One region of the Yimella sp. NH-Cas1 genome, then DNA from elsewhere that is predicted to be linked to it. Evidence: predicted binding sites of a transcription regulator. Region 1 holds the regulator's gene; the other holds the start of a gene.
What was found. The regulator LexA, encoded in region 1, represses DNA repair genes until DNA is damaged. The targets are predictions, from matches to a motif close to TCGAACANNTGTTCGA.
Positions count from the first base shown of each region.

Region 2: MF407_RS11745 (DUF222 domain-containing protein) is a predicted target of LexA. The motif match lies at 4,617-4,632, and genes of this name have one in related genera.

Region 1 covers NZ_JAKSGG010000003.1:1,766,480-1,775,982, reverse strand. Annotated here, with positions in the region: gene leuS (leucine--tRNA ligase) at 1-400, shown strand, start outside; gene MF407_RS08860 (DegV family protein) at 435-1,304, shown strand; gene MF407_RS08855 (helix-hairpin-helix domain-containing protein) at 1,396-2,442, shown strand; gene MF407_RS08850 (ComEC/Rec2 family competence protein) at 2,447-4,789, shown strand; gene MF407_RS08845 (LysR family transcriptional regulator) at 4,809-5,744, opposite strand; gene MF407_RS08840 (hypothetical protein) at 5,845-6,009, opposite strand; gene MF407_RS08835 (Sir2 family NAD-dependent protein deacetylase) at 6,247-7,137, shown strand; gene lexA (transcriptional repressor LexA) at 7,138-7,860, opposite strand; gene MF407_RS08825 (LysM peptidoglycan-binding domain-containing protein) at 8,193-8,573, shown strand; gene nrdR (transcriptional regulator NrdR) at 8,964-9,503, shown strand, end outside.
Region 2 covers NZ_JAKSGG010000003.1:2,377,175-2,386,677, forward strand. Annotated here, with positions in the region: gene MF407_RS11730 (AI-2E family transporter) at 90-1,448, shown strand; tRNA gene MF407_RS11735 (tRNA-Arg) at 1,517-1,589, shown strand; gene MF407_RS11740 (MFS transporter) at 1,711-2,913, shown strand; gene MF407_RS11745 (DUF222 domain-containing protein) at 3,046-4,575, opposite strand; gene MF407_RS11750 (GTP pyrophosphokinase) at 4,945-5,967, opposite strand; gene MF407_RS11755 (MFS transporter) at 6,111-7,289, shown strand; gene MF407_RS11760 (wax ester/triacylglycerol synthase family O-acyltransferase) at 7,296-8,738, opposite strand; gene MF407_RS11765 (alpha/beta hydrolase) at 8,735-9,503, opposite strand, start outside.

The sequences.
Region 1 (9,503 bases):
CTACAACACTGCGGTCGCCAAGCTGATCGAACTGAACAACGCACTGACCAAGCTGGACGACGTGCCGCGTGCCGTGGTCGAGTCGCTGGTGCAGATGGTTTCACCGATGGCCCCGCACATCGCCGAGGAACTGTGGCAGCGCCTGGGCCATACCTCGACGATCACGTTCGAGCCGTTCCCGCAGGCCGACCCGGCGTTGCTGGTCGACGACACCGTCACCTGTGTCGTGCAGGTGCTGGGCAAGGTCCGCGACCGGCTGGAGGTCGCGGCCGACGTCAGTGACGCCGACCTCGAAGCGGCCGCGCTGGCGAGCGACCGTGTGCGAGCGGCCATGGGGGACAAGCAGGTTCGCAAGGTCATCGTGCGGGCCCCGAAGCTGGTCAACGTCGTCGTCGGATGATGAACCAGCGTCGGCGGGTAGGGGAGGAGATGCGATGACGATCGCGGTCGTGACCGACTCCTCCGCCTACCTGCCCACGCATGTCGCGGTGCGCGGACGCGTGTTCGTGGTGCCGCTGCACGTCGCGGTCGACGGTGTCTCACACGACGAAGGCGTCGACGTGAGCGCATCCGACGTCGCAGCAGCGCTGCGCGAGCACCGTCCGGTCTCTACCTCAAGGCCGTCGCCGGGTGCGTTCCTGGAGGTCTACGAGGACCTCATCGCGCGCGGCGTCGACCAGATCGTCTCGATCCACCTGTCACGACAGATGTCGGCCACCCTCGCGTCGGCCGAGATCGCCGCGGCGTCCTGCGATGCCGACGTCCGTGTGATCGACAGCGAATCCATCGGAATGGCAATGGGGTTCGCAGTCCTTGCCGCAGCGGGTGCAGTCGACGAAGGCGCGACGGTGGACGAGGTGGAACGCATCGCCTGCGACGTCGCGGCGAGGTCGCACACCTACTTCTACGTCGACACGCTGGAATACCTGCGGCGCGGCGGACGCATCGGGCGGGCCTCCTCGCTGGTGGGGTCGGCCCTGTCCATCAAACCGCTGCTGACCCTCACCGACGGCTACATCGAGCCCCTCGAGCGGGTACGCACCACGTCCAAGGCGTTGGCACGGTTGAAGAGCCTCGCCCGGCAGGCTGCGGTCGAACTCGATTCCGGCGACGGAGTTGACGTCGCTGTGCACCACCTGGATGCGCTCGAACGAGCCGAGCAGCTTGCCGAAGATCTTGCGGAAGCGGTGCCGGACGCCCGTCGAGTGTTGCTGGTCGAACTCGGTGCCGCCGTCGGTGCGCACGTGGGCCCGGGCACGATCGCGGTGGCGGTGGCTCCGCGCTGTCGCGCTCCGGGCGCCTGATCCTCCACAGCCCTTCTCCTGCGGCGCAGTTCTCCACAGGCTGAGCATCGGCCGGCGACGCGTTCTGCGAAGCCGACCTAACGTGCCTGGCATGTCACGCAACCAGCCACCCGATCGACTCGCCGCGATCCTCGCCGAACTCGACGAAGGTCGGCGGACGCCGTGGCTGCCGGACGAGGACGATCTGATCGACCGTCGTCCGCTGTGGCCGGCGCTGCCCGGCCGTCGTCGACGTGCTGCGGCGACACACATTCCGGACCGCCGGGGCCCGGGAACCGATGGCGATCTCGACGACTTCGACGCTTCGGGGATGGAGGGCGAGACGGTCGAGGACGAGCCGCGTAGCCGGGCCGATCGGCGTCATCAAGGTCTCGGAGGCGGGAACCGGCGCGACAGCGAACGGGTCAGTCCCCACACCCCCTTGTTCCGAACACCGTTGCCCGACACCGAGGTCGACACACATCCCGGTCGCGCCGCTCTGATCGGAGCCCTCGTGGTCCTGTTGGTGGCGGGGGTCGTGTTCGGCGTACGGGTGTTCTCGGCCCGGAGCGCGGCCGAGCCCGTGCCACTCGCGCCCGCCGCCTCAACAGCTGTGACAACGACCGGCTCGGCCGCTGCTACCGCACCGGGTGGGAGGGGAGGTCAAGCACCGTACGCCACCTCGGCCGCCGCAGTTTCGCCGACGAGCCTCCTGGTTCACGTGGTCGGTCAGGTGCAGCGTCCAGGCGTGGTACGGCTCACATCAGGGTCCCGGGTCGAGGACGCCATCCGTGCGGCCGGTGGTGCGGGGCGAGGCGCAGACCTGTCAGCGGTCAACCTTGCCCGCCTGGTCACCGACGGAGAACAGGTGCAGGTGCCCAGGCCGGGGGAGAGCCCGATGCCTGCGCCGGCGCCGGCCGCGCAGTCAGGCGAGGGCACAGCGTCGACGAAAGCCGGCATACCCGCCGGACCGATCCCCCTGAACACCGCCACCGTGGCGGACCTGGACGCACTTCCGGGGGTCGGCCCGGTGCTGGCAGCGCGGATCATCGAGTGGCGTACCACGAACGGCAGGTTCAGCAGCGTCGACGAACTCGGTGAGGTGAGCGGTATCGGCGACAAGCTGCTGGAGCGGCTGCGCCCGCTGGTCACCGTGTGACCTGATGGAGCAGACGCACCGTGCCCTCGACCTCCGTCTGCTCCTGCCGGCACTGATCGCCTGGGGCGTCGCTGCCGCACTCCTCGGTGTCGCCACTTCGCTGGTGATCGCCGTTCTCGTCGGGTGTCTCGTCACCGGAATCGGCTGCTGCGGATTGGGCAGACCAACCGTACGAATGATCGGGTTCTGCGCTCTGGCAACGACCTTCATCCTCACCGCCGTCCTCGGGCATCGCGCTGTCGCACAAGCCGGCTTGGTACCAACGCTTGCTGAGCGTGGCGCCTCCGTCCGTCTCGAGGCGAGGGTGGTCTCCGATCCGGCACCGGTCCGGTCCCGCTTCGGCGCAGAGCAGGTCTGGCGCGTTCGCCTGCAGGCCACGCGGATCTCCGGACGCGGCGAGGTGGCCGGTGCACGAACGCCGATTCTCGCGTTCGGCGGGCAGGACGTGGGCCGGCTGCGCTGGCACGACACCGTCGTCGCCGCGGGACGCCTCCAACCCGCCGAGACGGGTGCCGACGTACGAGCGATCCTTCGCATTCGTCAGGTGCAGCGCACCCACCCGGCAGGACGGATCGAAGAGACCGTCGAACACCTACGAACCGGTCTGCGCGACAGCACCGAGGGCTTGCCGACCGACCCCGCCGGGCTGGTGCCGGCACTGGTCATCGGTGACACCAGCCGCATGCCGCAGGAACTGAAGGACGACATGCAGGCCACCGGAATGACCCACCTCAACGCGGTCTCCGGCAGCAACGTCACCGTCGTCCTGATGTGCGTGCAAGGACTGGCCGGCTACCTGCGGATTCCGCGGCGATGGCGCCTGCCGTTCGCGCTCCTCGGCCTCGCCCTGTTCGTGATGCTCTGTCGACCCGAACCGTCGGTCGTGCGGGCCTCGGCGATGGGAGTGGTCGGGCTGCTGGCGCTGCGCGGCGGGTCGCGGCGCGCAGGAGCCCCGGCACTGGCCGGAGCGATACTGGTGCTGCTCGCGATCGACCCGCACCTGGCTCGCTCCTTCGGGTTCATCCTGTCCAGTTTCGCCACCCTCGGGCTGTTGCTGTTCGCCCGGCGGTGGGCGGATGCCATCGCCCGATATCTCCCGAGACGGTGTGCACCACTCGCGGAAGCCATCTGCGTTCCTCTGGCAGCTCAAGTCTTCTGCGCACCGCTCACCCTGCTGCTCCAGCCCGGCGTCAGCCTGGTCGGAGTGCCCGCGAACGTCCTGGCCGCACCGTTGGTACCGATCGCGACGGTCGCCGGAGTGCTGGTCGTCTGCAGCGCACCGGTGTTGCAGCCGCTCGCCCAGTTGCTCGCCTGGGTGGCCGGTCTCCCGGCCTGGGGAATCGCCACGATCGCGCACCTCGGGGCCGACCTGCCCTATGGAACGCTGCCCTGGCCCGGAGGCTGGGTCGGGCTCGCCCTGCTGGTCCTCGTCATCGCGCTGGTGCTGACCACCGGGCACTGGTGGGCGCACCAGGCCGCGGCCCGACCGTGGCACGGCGCCGCTGCCGCGGTCATCGCGCTGGCCCTCGTCGTTCCGGTGCCCGCCGCACCTCCGTCGCGAGGGTGGACCGTCGCCATGTGTGACGTGGGGCAAGGAGACGCGACGATCGTCCGATCACCCCAGGGCGGAGTGTTGCTGATCGATACCGGTCCCGAACCCGACACCGTCGACAGTTGCCTGAGCCGCCTCGGCGTCGAACGGATCGACGCCGTTGTGCTCACCCATTTCCACGCCGACCACGTCGATGGGCTTGCCGGGGTACTGCGCAGCGGCCGCACGGTGCGAGAGCTTGTCGCGACCTTCGTCGAGGGTGAGGACGACGCCGGCCCGCACGAGGAGGCATCACGCCGTGAACCGACGCTGGCTCTCGCCGCACGCGCACGCGTACCGGTGCGGTTGGTGCGGCGCGGCGACAGCGTGGACGCACCTGGCATCACGGGGAAGGTGCTGTGGCCGGCCCGCACACTCGAGACCGGATCGGTGCAGAACAACGCGAGCGTGGTGCTCGCGGTCGTCGCCGGGGGCGTCCGGGCGTTGTTCACCGGCGACATCGAACGGGATGCCGGACGCGCCGTCCGACAGGAACTCCAGGCCGCGGGGGAGGGATCCTTCGACGTGCTCAAGGTGGCCCACCACGGTTCGGCCAACCAGGACGCAGATCTGATGGCGGTGGTGCGCCCGCGGGTCTGCCTGATCGGGGTCGGCGCAGACAACGACTACGGGCACCCGGCGCCGGTGACGTTACGACTGCTCGCCGGATGCACCGTGTTGCGCACCGATCAGGACGGCATGCTGTTCGTCCACCCGCATACGGACGGTGGCGTCTCGGTCAGCAGCTCCGGCTGACGGGCTATCGATTGCGTTGTCAGACAGGCTGTTTCGCCAGGTCGCCGACGCAGGAGGAGTCGCCGGCTGCTTCCACGAGGGCGTCGATCATCGCGGCGACCGCCGGTACGCGGGTCAGGTCGGGGGTCGTCACCGCGTACACGGTGCGGTGGGAGGGCGGGTCGATGGGCAGCACCTTGACCCGTGCGTTCGGTGCCGACCGCAGGATCAGATCGGGCACCAGGGCGACGCCCAGACCTTCGGCGACCAGACCGAGAACGGCCACGTAGTCCTCGGTCTCGAACGCGACGTCCGGGCGATACCCGGCGGCTGCTGCGAGCGAGAGCAGGTGTCCACGGCAACGCGGACAACCGGCGATCCACGGCGCTTCGGCGAGAGCCGCGAGGTCGACACTGTCCTGAGAAGCAAGTGGGTGGTCCAGCGGCAGGGCGATCCGAACGTGGTCGAGCAGAAGTTCCTTGACCTCGAAGTCGTCGAGGTGGTCGCTGCTGATCTCCAGCCCGTCATAGGTGAAGGCCACAGCGACGTCACACTCGCCGGCTCGCAGGGCCGCCAGCGACTCCGGTGGCTCACCCTCTGCGAAGCTCACCTGCACCTGCGGGAAACGCTTCTTCACCAGCGACAGTGCCTTCGGCACCAGCGTCGAGGACGAGGAGGGGAAGGCCATGAGTCGGACGCGTCCTGACTGGAGACCGGCGATCGCCGCGACCTCGGATTCGGCCGCGCTGATCGCGCCGAGGACCGCGCCGGCGTGGCGGGCCAGGACTTCACCGGCTTCGGTGAGTCGCACGTTGCGGCCCAGTCGTTCGACCAGGGGAGTGCCCAAGCGCTCTTCGAGGCGACGGACCATCTGGGAGATGGCGGGCTGGGAGTAACCGAGCGACGACGCCGCGGCGGTGAAACTGCCCTCGTCAGCGATGGCACGAATCACCCGGAGGCCGGCAGCGTCGATCATGCGCACCAGCCTACAAACCGTTCGACCGACCCGCCTGCTCAGCATGAAATCGCAGCGCGAGCCGCAGATCCTCACCGGTCCAGGAACGCCGGTGTGCCGATCAGCTCGGGCGTGGCCCGAACGACGTCGGTCGAGCGCCCGCCTGGGCTCTGGCCAGCCCGAGGATGAGGCAGAGGGACGCTGCGGCGAATCCTTGCCTGACGCCCAGGGCCATGACGGCCGAACCGATGGCGACCAGCAGCGCCGAGTGCATCATCCAGGCCACCGCCGCACCGCCTCCGGCGCGGCTGATCGGGGCGGTGGCCCCTGTGCGCCACCACCAGCAACAACGGCAGGATCAGGGGCGAAGGGGCCTCGGTCGTGTTCGCGCGTCCGGCCGTGGAGACAGCTGTCGCCCATCACCGCGAGCCAACCCAGCGTGACCCACCCCGATAGCGTACGAACCGATGCGCCCGCCGGCTCTCGATGAGCCGCGGCCTCGAACTCGGAACAGACCCGACCCATGGAGAACGAAGGTCCGATGGACGACCGCAGCCACCTGGCACACCTGCTCCGCGAGGGCGACGTGTTGGTCATGACCGGGGCCGGGCTGTCCACCGAATCCGGGCTGCCCGATTACCGCGGACCGGACGGGGTACGCCGTGTGGAGCCCATGACCGTGAGCGAGTTCCGGGCCGGAGTCGCTGCGCGGCAACGCTATTGGAGCCGGTCCTATGTCGGATGGGAGAGGTTCCGGACGGCGCGGCCCAACGAAGCGCACCGTCACCTCGCCGCGCTGGAGAAGGCGGGCCTGTTCGAGACGACGATCACCCAGAACGTCGACGGCCTGGCCCAGCAGGCAGGGTCCCGCGATGTCATCGAGTTGCACGGCAACCTCGGGCGAGCCGTCTGCCTGAACTGCCGGGCGCTTGCCGACCGAGAGTGGATCCAGCAGCAGTTCGCCACGCGCAATCCGGTGTTCGCGCAGGACGCCGAGAGGGCGCGCGACCTGCCGCTGCGCCCGGATGGCGACGTCGACATCGACCCCTCGCTGATCCATGACATCGAACTGGTGGTGTGCCCGACCTGTGGCAGCGACCTGCTGAAGCCGGACGTCGTGATGTTCGGCGAATCGGTACCCAAGGATCTGGTCGCCCATTGCTTCAACCGTCTCGAGCGGGCAAAGTCGCTGCTGGTGGTCGGATCCTCGCTCGGTGTGATGTCCGGCTTCCGTTTCGCGCGGCGTGCTGCCGAGCGCGACATCCCGATCGTGCTGGTCAACACCGGTTGGTCGCGAGCGGAACATCTGGCCACCAGACACGTACACCGCCCCCTGAGCGAGGTGCTGCAGGAGGCGGTGTGGGACGTACTGGGTGACGTCGACCGGGACGCGAGCGGCGATCGACGCCGGTGATCAGACCCGCCGCAGGACGGCCGTGACCTTGCCGAGGATCACCGCGTGGTCACCGTCGATCGGGTCGTACGCCGGGTTGTGCGGCATCAGCCAGACCTTGCCGTCGCGACGCTTGAACGTCTTGACGGTGGCTTCGTTGTCGAGCATCGCGGCGACGATGTCGCCGTTGGTCGCGGTCGGCTGCTGGCGCACGACGACCCAGTCGCCGTCGCAGATCGCGGCGTCGACCATCGAGTCACCGACCACCTTGAGCAGGAACAGGTCGCCCTCACCGACGATCTGCTTGGGCAACGGGAAGACGTCTTCGACGACCTCTTCGGCCAGGATCGGCCCGCCGGCCGCGATGCGTCCGACGACGGGCACGTAGGAGGCTGCCGGACGCTGGTCGCCGGCGCCGGTCTCGTCGATGGTGGAGTCGTCGCTCGAGGTGACGCTGGAACCGCCACGCACGCCCCGCTTGTCCTGCTGGTGATCGGGGGAGATGACCTCGATCGCGCGGGGACGGTTGGGGTCACGGCGCAGATAACCCTTGCGCTCCAGCATCGACAGTTGGTGGGCCACCGAACTCGGGCTGGTCAGGCCGACGGCCTCACCGATCTCCCGCATGCTCGGCGGGTAGCCGCGCCGGTCGACGGAGTTGCGGATCACTTCGAGGACCTTGCGCTGGCGGGTGGTCAGCGCTACGCCGCCCTCGTCGTCGGGCAGCTGGTGGATCTTGGCCATGTCGTCTGCGTCCTTCGTCATGCCGTCGGTGAGGTGGTGCGGGCGGGTCGATCGGTACGGCCCTGCATGCCCGGGGTGATGCATCCTGGACGACCGATGAAGCCGCTGTCGGCGAGCCGTGTAGCGCTCTTCGAGGGAGGTTGTCGGTGGTCGGTGCCAGGCTGCGGAGCATGGAAAGAGGCTATGCGGCTCGGACACAGTTTTCAAACATTTGTACGAGGCGTGTCTCGCATCATTCGAACAGTCGTGCTATACATCGTACAGACGTTCTATCGCACACGTGTGCGAAGGAGAACTTGATCCGGCGCCTCGCGCCAGGGACGGAGAACATCATGAGTGCAGTTGCTCACTGGGATCAGCCGCGTGTGGTCCGCACACTGCAGCGCCGGCGTCACCTGACCCTCGTGCCGTCGAACCAGCCGGTCGCACGAGTCGACCGGGACGAGGTTCGGCTCACCATGCGCGGCCGTCGCGTGCTCGCCGTGCTCGTGCTCACCACCCTGATCGCGGCGGGCTGGGGTGCCGGGCGGGCGTTCGCCTCCTCGCCGTCGACGACGCAGTTGGTGGTGCAGCCGGGGCAGACGCTGTCCGAGGTTGCGCACCAGGCCTACCCGCAGTTGCCGGTCGCCGAAGCGGTCGTGCGCCTTCAGCTCGCGAACGACCTCAATACTCTGCATGTCCACCCGGGCCAGTCGTTGACGGCTCCTCGCTGACGACGACTTCGCTCACATGGCGCGCCCCGTCTCCCGATCGTCGGGAACGGGGCTCGGGTGTGTCACGGGGCCTCGCGGGCGTGTCGCGACCAGTCGCGAACGCCTCGGCGCCGTGACCAGCACGTTTGGTGAACGTGCCGGACCGGCCGAGAGACTTTCCGATCCACACCTTGCATCTTGGGGTCGAAACGGAATAGCATCCCTACATCTAGTAGTTACACCGATGTAAGTTGTCCACATGTAGGTCCCCAGGATCTCAACAGAAATGACGGGCTTCTTCACCGGTTATCCACAAGAACATCCCCAATCGGGCCGATCAAGGCCTCGTGGCCCGGGCATTCCTATGCCCTTGCGAGCCGAACCGACCCGGATCATCACCAGGAGGTGACCATGCACTGCCCGTTCTGCCGACACGACGACTCCCGGGTCGTCGACAGCCGCAGCAGTGATGACGGCACCTCCATCAAACGGCGTCGCCAGTGCCCGTCGTGCGGCAAGCGGTTCTCCACCATGGAGACCGCCGGCCTCACGGTGGTCAAGCGGTCCGGCGCCAGCGAACCGTTCTCCCGGCAGAAGGTGCTCGTGGGCGTCCGCAAGGCCTGCCAGGGCCGGCCTGTGTCCGAGGACCAGCTCGCCCTGCTGGCGCAGGAGGTGGAGGAGAGCATCCGCTCCGGCGGCGCGGCCGAGATCGACGCGCACGACGTGGGACTGGCGATTCTCGGCCCGCTGCGCACGCTCGACGAGGTGGCCTACCTGCGGTTCGCCTCCGTCTACCAGGCGTTCGACGATCTCGACGACTTCGAGGCAGCCATCGCCCTGTTGCGCGCCGAACGCGATCTCAGCTCGACCGACGGGGCCGGTCACCAAGCCGCAGCTCGAACAGGCGACGAGGCTGTCGGTGGTCGGGTTCAGACTGATCGAACCGTGACC
Region 2 (9,503 bases), 610 kb from region 1:
CGCCGATCGAGGTGGTTCAGTGGGGACAGCGTCCGGCGCCGGTCCTCATCCTCGGGGCCGGCTCGGACTTCGCCGCTTGAAGGAGAACAATGCTGAAACGCTTGGGCTTGTCCCGCCTGGGTACAAAGCTCGCGGGCCCCAAACAGAAGCCCACGCGTCCGGACGAGGACTCCGGCGACGGGACCGCCAAGGTACGGCCCCGCATCCTGGGCGAGCGGGTGGCTGCCGGGTCGAAGGTCGCGAAGGCGCGCACGACCAACGAGGGCGTCGACCGGGCCATGGTCATCGGACGAGGCATGCGTTGGACCGCCGGCTGGGCTCTGAGAACGCTGCTGATCCTGGCCGCCCTGTGGGCCGTGCTGAAGATCGTGGGCATCTTCTGGTCGGCCTTGCTGCCGGTGTGCCTGGCGCTCGTCATCGCCACCGTGTTGTGGCCGCCGACCCGCTGGCTGCGTTCGCGCGGCTTCTCCCCTGCGGCCGCCGCCGTCACCAGCCTGCTCGGTGCGATCGCAGTGTTCGCGGCGATCATCGCGCTGATGACGCCGATGGTGAGTTCGCAGGTGCCCGAACTCACCAGCAAGTCGATCGACGGGGTCAACAAGATCCAGGACTGGCTCGAAGGCCCGCCGTTCAACGTGCAGCCCGAGCAGATCGACAACGCGGTCAAGGCCATCACCGACAAGCTGCAGACATCCGGCGACAAGATCGCCAGCGGTGTCTTCACCGGCGTCACGACCGCCGGACACATCCTGGTCAACCTCATCGTGGCCCTGATCCTGTGCTTCCTGATGATCAAGGACGGACCGCACTTCCTGCCGTGGCTGCGCTCGATCGCAGGACGCGGCGCCGGCGCCCACTTCACCGAGATGCTCACCCGCGTGTGGCAGACCCTGTCCGGGTTCATCCGGACGCAGGCCCTGGTCTCCGCGGTGGACGCGTTCTTCATCGGTCTCGGTCTGGTGGTGCTCGGCGTCCCGCTCGCGTTGCCCTTGGCGCTGCTGACCTTCTTCGGTGGGTTCGTCCCGATCGTCGGTGCGTTCGTCGCCGGGACGCTCGCGGTGCTGGTGGCGCTGGTGACCAAGAGCGTCACGACCGCGTTGCTGGTGCTGCTGATCGTCCTGCTGGTGCAGCAACTCGAGGGCCACATCCTGCAGCCCTTGCTGCAGAGCCGTTCCATGGAGTTGCACCCTGCGCTGGTGCTGCTGTCGATCGCGCTGGGTGGCCAGTTGTTCGGCATCGTCGGCGCCTTCTTCGCCGTGCCTCTCGCCGCGACGGTCGCGGTGACACTGCGCTATCTGGGTGAACAGATCGACCTGCGAACAGGTGACCTGTCTCCGGGCGAACTCGAGCCACTCACACCCGAAGGGCGGTACGCGGCCGAGCAAGCTGCCAAAGACACTCACCCGCCCGCAAAGGACGACCTGGCGGACAAGCTGGACGAACTGTGAGTCGCCCGGTGAGTTCGCAGGTTCGACCAGCTGCGAACTAGACTGCTCCGGCCGGGCGCCCGGCCCCCGCCCTCGTAGCTCAGGGGATAGAGCACCGCTCTCCTAAAGCGGGTGTCGCAGGTTCGAATCCTGCCGGGGGCACTTCGCGTGACGGATGACCTCATGCTCGACAGTTACTTCGGCTGATCCTTGAGACCGGACGACGACGGAGGGAACGCGCGATGGGCCGTGTGTTGTTCGGACGCGTCCGCGCCCAAGCATCATGAACCGCCTGGGCCGGCGCAGGGCGTTCTGGTCCGCGGCGTGCGTCCTGGGCCTGTCGCTCTGGTCGTCGGGAGCGCCGAGCGTCCTCTATCCGCTCTACGCGGTGAAGTGGGATCTACCGCCAGTCGCGGTCACGACCGTGTTCGCGACCTATCAACTCGCGCTGGTCGTGGTGCTCCCCTTGTTCGGGAATCTGTCCGACCTGTTCGGACGGCGCCGCATCATGCTCGCGGGCATCGCGCTCATGGCAGCCTCCGCGATCGTGTTCGCATTCGCACCCAACGTCGCCTTCCTCTATGTCGGACGCGTGCTGCAGGGCGCCGGGGCGGGCCTGGCAATGGGCGCCGCGACCGCGTCCCTGATCGAGAACAACACCAGCCGCAACCCTCGCTCCGCGAGCACTGTCGCCACCGTCGCGACGGCAACCGGTCTCACTTTTGCCCTGCTGCTCAGCGGCTTGTTCGCCGAACACCTCCCTCGCCCGCTGCTGTGGAGTTACATCGTCCTGCTCGTCCTTGCCGTGACGGCGGGTGCGGCGGTGTGGGCCACCCCGGACGACCGACCACTGATGACGAAGCGGTGGCGACCGCAGGTACCGTTCGTCCCCACCGGATTCCGGACCGGGTTCGTCATCTCGACGCTCTCGGTGAGCCTGGCTTACTGCGTCGGTGCGATCTTCCTGTCCTTGGGCGCCCACATGATCGACCAGTTCACCCACAACGAGAACACCGCTCTCGTCGGGAGCCTGCTGGCCACGTCATCCGCGTGCATCGGGGTCACTGGCCTTTTCCTGCCGCGGTTCCATGCCCGCGCTCTCATTTGGGCCGGCACCGCGCTCACTCTCGTGAGCCTCGCACTCATGGCGGCGGCCAGCGGCTTCGGATCGCTTCCGTTGTTCCTCGGCTGGTGCGTCGTCGGCGGGATCGCCTACGCGCTGGCGTTCACCGGCGGGCTCGGACTCATCAACGACCTGTCTCCTACGCATCACCGGGGTGCCACACTGTCGTTCCTCTATCTGGTCGCCTACACGCTGCAGGCCGCCACCGCGATCGGCGTCGGCGCGGTCGCCACTGTCGTCTCACTCAGCACCGCGGTGGGAGCGGCGGCGATCGTCCTCGCCGTGCTGTGCGAGGCGGTCGCGGTCTTGCTGCTCACGAGTAGACGGACCGCTACGCCGCTCACAAATCTCGCAGCGTCGTGACGCTACAAGTGCTCGCGTCGCTCTGATTCATTTCGCTCGAGAACGTCACCGAGTGGTGACAGGAATCATGTCCTGGCGAATGACCCCTCGGTGGAACTGAAAACATCGGTCGAACCTGAGGGCTTCGATCGGTCAGGCCGCGGAGGCGGTCTTCTTTTGGTGGTGCCAGGTCACGGTTTCGTCGGTAACGGTCGCGGTGAGGTTGTCACGGTGCACGATCCGGTGATGCGTGCCGCACAACAGGGCTGAGTTCGCCAGGGATGTTTCACCACCGGTCCACCACGGTTGAACGTGGTGGACCTCGCACATCACCGGCGGCCGCGTGCACCCATCGAAGCTGCAGTGCCGATCTCGTTGGATCACTGCTCGTCGCAGTTCCTTGTCGACCAACCGGACTTTGCGTCCGACGTTCAACGGTTGACTCTTCGAACCCAACACCATCGGAATGATCTCCGCATCACACGCCAACTGCCGCACCGTGTCCGGTGTGACACCCACACCACCATCAGTGACGCCCAACCCCGCAAGCGCTTTGGCGAGCACCCCGTAATCGATCGTGACCACCAACCGGGCCGTCCCGAACGTCTTCACACTGCCGTCACCATCAACAGCCTGCGCACCCACCATGATCAACATCAGCAACGCATCCGCGCGCCGCTTGCCCGGCGTCCGCAGATCCGGTTCACCCGACCTGCTCGCACCCGGGTAGTGCCGGTGATGCGGATCCTCGCAGCACTCCGACACCGGTGACGGCGCCGACAATGCTCCGATCGCGTGCTTGATCACCTCGGCATGATCAGCAGAGAAGTCACCGGTGAACCGCACCATGCCCTCCGGCAGATCAGTCCACGACAACGACTCGTGCCGCTGCAACGCGTCTTCCTTCTCATCCAGCACCTCCTGGCCGTACTCAGCCAGGATCCGCTTGGTCAACTCCCGCACCGCCCGCGCCCCATCACCCGGCGCCAGCGACAGGAACCACCCATAAATCTCGTCCACACCCGCGGTCGGCACCACCGCTTTCACCTTCGCGGTGTTGAACAACGCCGCATTCGCGATCGTGGTGTTCACCGCCCCCGAGGTCACCGCAGCAGCCAACCGAGCATTCAACGGCGACCGACACGCGTCCGCCAACCGAGCAACCCGGGCAGCATGCGCCGGCTCCAAACCACCAGCAGCCACAGCACACGACACATCAGAACCGTCGGAACAGTCGGAACCGTCGGAATCGTGTTCTGTCTCAACCGGATCCACCCGAACCAGGGGCCCCGCGAGCGACGCTGTCTGCGCGCCGAGCACTGAGCCCGCGTCCTCACCACTGGACAACCGTTGCACCCACTGCCCCGCACCCGCCGCGGTCGACCGATCCACCGCTCCCCGCTCGATCGCCTCAGCAGTTACCGCCACCAACGCTGCTTCCGCCTGCTGCATCATCACCGCCAACGACTGCGCCGCCACCGTCAGCTCCACATCACTCAGATTCACCGAGATCGACGCCAACCGGCACACATCCGGCAGCACCTCACGCACCGACCCAGCACACTCACCCGCCTCGCCCGGGTACGCAGGGGCCGGTTCAGCAGCCGTCGAACCGCACCGGGTCTCGATCGCGCCGCTCGCCCCTGGGGGCTCGCAGCTACTCGACCAGCGTTCGTTCACCATGCCCACTCACCCTCCCTTGGTGCGCTTCCGGTCTACCTTCATCGTACAGGTGTTCGAACAGTGTGGGGAAGGGTTTGGTCCCTGAATTTCGTTCGTCGACAACAGAATTCGCTACTTGACGGTATCCACAGCCCGGCTTCGCGGGCCTATTTATGCACAGCCCTTCCTCGGCGGGTCGGGTGTCCGTCTATGTCGCCGTGGTTTCGGCACCTGCGCCCTCGTACCTCGGGCGCAGGGCTCAACCAGCGAACGCTCCTAGGCCCCCGAAGCCTGCGGCCGGCGGTGGTGACATTCCGCCGTAGGGCTCAACCAGCCAAAGTCGGCGGAAGCCTTGGGCGTTCAGAAGCCGCTGATGAGTGCGTAGGCGAGTCAGCCGGCGGACTTCATCTTCGCCAGCCGCGTCTTCAGCCGGTCGACGCGGTGGGAGTTGTCGTGCAGATCGATGTACCTCTCACCGAACGCGACCAGCAGGACGTCATCCAACCGGCGGACGGCGCCCGGCGGGTTGCGATAACCCATTCGCCGGTCCACGTCCGCGACGTCGATACTGCGGATCGCATCGGCGAGCTCGGTCAGCGAGGTGATCCCGAGCTCGAGGACGAGCCCCGACATCCAGGCGTAGTGCTCCGGACGCGACCAGCTGGCGTCCGCGTACTGACCGGCCAGGAACGCGGCCAACTCGCGCGGGTCGATGCGCGGGTCGACCTCGGGGTCGCCGGAGGAGGGCGCGTGCACCGGCCGTTGCAGGCGTTCGCGGATCGCCGAGAACTCGAGGTCGGCGAGCTCGAGCAGACCCGCCGCAAGACTGAAACGACGATCGAAGTCGGAGCGGTACTCATCCGGAACCGTCCCCTTGTAACGGATGTCGTGCTCGAACTCGGCCCATGCGTGCTGCAGCACGGTACGGATCTGCACCTGTACGTGCCGGTCTCCGATCTTCGGGTGGGCCTTGCGGTCCTCGGCCGAGAGCTGGATCTGCAGGTGCCGGCTCGCGTAACCCCAGCGCCCCTCGCTCGCGGTCTCGCTGCCCATGTCCCGGTCGTCCAGCACGACTGCCTCGGTGGCCAGCAGTTGAGCGACCGCCGCGACGTCCGAACGCACGTAGGTGATGACCCGCAGACCGATCACGTCGCCGATGTCGGACATCGGGTCGGGATAGACCGGCGTACCGTCCCGCAACCGGCCGGCCTTGTCGGCGAACGACTCGACGCTCTTGGCTCGGCCGGTGACGGTCAGGTAGTTGAGGCCGGCGTCGTCCAGGATGCCGACGACGAGATCGACCGCTTCTTCAGCGGCGACGCGCAACTTCGGGTGCAGGGAGGCGTACTGCTGGGTAGCACGACGAACGACTTCCTGGTGCGGGAGCGGACGCGAACCACGGGACGACGGCATGGGTGCAGCATGTCAGGCCGGCGACCCGGACGGCGAGCACCGGTCCACAAGCCCACCGATCGGTCGGTGCGGTGGGAGGGGGCACGACGGATGTCCGCACCTGCAGTGATGCTCGCCGGATTCATGCCTGCCAGGCTGTGCCGGTGAAGCCATGGATGCGCGTCGCGTTCGCGCTGTTCGTCGTCGGATGGGGGGCCAACGAGTTCTCCCCGCTGCTGCTGGTCTACCGCGCGGAGAACGGACTCACCCCCACCTTCGTCAACGCGATGTTCGCGGCATACGTTCTCGGCCTGGTCCCGGCCCTGCTGGGTTCGGCTGCACTGGCCGGACGCTTCGGCCACCGTGCGGTGCTCCGACCGGTCATGGTGTTCAGTGCTCTCGCCTCGGCTGTGCTGGCGATCGGTGAATCGAACTCCGTCCTGCTGTTCATCGGACGTGTGCTGTACGGCATGGCAACCGGTGCCGCCATGGCGCCGGGCTCGACCTGGGTCAAGGAACTGTCCAGCGATGCACCTGCAGGGACGGGCGCCCGTCGGGCCGCGATGTCGTTGTCGGGCGGGTTCTGCCTCGGCCCCGTGGCGGCCGGGGTGCTCGCCGAATGGGTTGCCGGCCCCAAGGTCGTCCCGTACCTCGTCCACATCGCCCTGACGGCTGTTGCCGCGGCGGTCGTGTGGAACGCTCCGATGCGCTCCCAGCATGCCCCCGACCATCTCGTCGCGATCGGCGAGCCGGACGTCCCTGCGACTCGCCCGTCGCACGCGGCCCTGTCGACGCATTTCTGGGGACGCATCGCGCCGATGGCGCCGTGGGTGTTCGCCTGCCCGTCGCTGGGCATCGTCACCATCCCCGCCCTCGTCGGTCAGCACATCAGCGGCTGGTCGATCGCCTTCAGCGGCGCCATGTCGGGTGTGACGCTCGGCATCGGCGTGCTGGTGCAGCAGCCCGCCCGTGACCTGGAGGCGCAGCGTCCGGGCGTGGTCAGCCTGCTCGGCATGGTGGCCGTGCTGGTCGGCATCCCGATGGTGGCTCTCGTTGCGTGGCAACCGAATCCGCTGCTAGCAGTTGCCGCCGGAGCGGTGCTGGGGTGCGGATACGGACTCAACCTCGTCGGCGGGCTCACCCGCGTCGAGCACGCCGCCGACGCGACTCACCTGGCGATGACCAACGCGGTCTTCTACTGCCTCACCTATCTCGGCTTCTTCCTGCCGATGATCATCGCCGCGCTCGCCTCACGCTGGCACACCCAACAGGTCATGGCCGGGCTGTGGATCGCAGCCGTGGCGAGCGCAGCGGTCGCCTTGGCCGCACGACGAGCAGCCTGAGACCGGTCAATCAGTCTGTGAGGCGGGCCGTTCGGCCTCCTGCACCAACAGCGCCAGTTCCTCGACCGCCCACTCGCAGATCTGCTGCGGGTCAGGCACCAGTTCCGGATCGGTGGTGATGCCCACATGCAGCAGATCGCGGTAGCCCAGCAGGGTGATGTTGAGCCCGATCCCGTCGGCCAACACCGACAGCGGGTACATCGCCTGCAGTTCCGCGCCCGCGACGTATGCCTGCCGGCTGCCACCGGGCACGTTGGAGATGATGAGGTTGAACGGCCTGATGGTGCGGAAGATGCCGGTCTCCCACATCGCGCGAGCAGCACGGCCGAAGATCACCGGCGGCGCGAACTGCATCGCCGACGTCAGCACCGTCGGTGGCACCGCTCCACCCTTCTTGCGTGCCGACTTCGTGAACTTCGAACTGCGCCGCAGGCGGTCCTTCGGGTCCTCGAGGTGAGTGGGCAGCGTGGCCAGCATCGCGGTGACGAAGTTGCCCTGCTCGGACCGATCCGCCGAGCGGACCGCCACCGGCACCATCGCCACGAGCGGCGTCCCGGTGACTCCCCCGTCCTGCAGCAACCATCGCCGGACGGCGCCCGCCATCACCGCCATCACCACGTCGTTCACAGACGTGCCGAACGCGTTCTTGACCGTCTTGATGTCGTGCAACGGCAGGTCGATCACGCCGAGCCGCCGACGGCGCGAAATACGTCCGTTGAAGGTGGTGACCGGTGGTCGGACCGGCAGGGAGTCGGTGACGATCTCCGGATCGGCGTCCTTTTGCCGCAACGGATTACGCGGCTTGAGTGCGCTGAGCGAGAGCATCGCCGGGGTCCACTTCGCCAGGCCGGTCACGACCGTCCATGCATCGCCCGGACGCTGCAACATCCCGATCGCCGAGCGGGCCAGCAGACCCACCGAGGACGGCGCCGGCTCCGGAACGAACTTGAACGGTTTCCCGGTCAGCTGTAGTGGCTCCAGGTCGACGAGCGCACTGAGCACCTCCATGCCGGACACCCCGTCGATCACCACGTGGTGCGTTTTGGTGATCAACGCGACGCGCCCATCGGCAAGTCCGGTCACCAGGTACAACTCCCACAGTGGACGGCTGGTGTCGAGCGGTCGCTCGTGGATGCGCGTCGCCAACTCCATGAGTTGCTCGACCGTGCCCGGACGCGGCAGCGCACTCTCTCGCACGTGGTAACTCAGGTCGAAGTGGTCGTCGTCGACCCAGTAGGACCGGTCGAGGCCGAACGGCACCTCGGCCAGGCGCTTGCGGAAGAAGATGACCCGGTCGAGGCGCTCGGCGACGAACTGGGTGATGTGTGCCAGGTCGAACTCATCGTCGAGACCGGACGGATCCAGCAACATGATGCTGCTGATGTTGCCCGTCATGGTGGAGTTCTCGAGCCCGAGGAACGCCGCGTCGAGGGCGGAGAGTTGCTTCATGCGGCGGGTCGGATATGCGAATCCACCCATCCGACAATGGTTTTCGCGGTGCGATCGGGGTGCTCGATCATCGGCACGTGACCGGTGGCCTCCCACTCCTCGTACATCCAGCGAGGGATGGCCCGCTTGGCCCACCGCGCCGCCTCGACCGGCACCAACCGGTCCTGCACGCCGTGGATCAGCAGGACGGGCACCCTGATCGCCCGGTAACGGCCGAGCACGGCACCGTGCGAGATGGTTTCCTGGAACATCGACCGGGCGGCGATTCCGAGTGCCTGCATCGCGTCCGGGAACTGGCGGCGAGCCTTGGCCATGTCGACATGCACGTCGAACATGTCGTTGTCCCGCGAGCCGTAGTCGGCGAAACAGATCCGCATCGCATTGTCGACCTCCGCCTCCGGCGTGATCGGACGCTTACGTGCGCGGCTGTACATACCGACGGCGGCCGGAGTGAAAAGCGTTCGCAGAGAGGAGATCTGGCGTCCGGGATGACGGCGCGGGGCGGGCATCGCCGGGTTGAGCAGCACCACGCCGCGCACCAGGTCGGGGTGCGCGGACGCGACCATCGCGCAGATGAGCCCACCCATCGAGTTGCCGGCGACGAGGGCGGGCTCCCCGACGACAGTCTCGATGAACTGCCGCACCAATTTGGCGTTGCTGCGCACGGTCGGCGAGCGATCCGCGGCACGGGTCAGACCGAATCCGCCGAGATCCGGCGCGTAGACGTGGTACCCCGCGTCGCGCAGCAGAGGTCCGATCAGCATG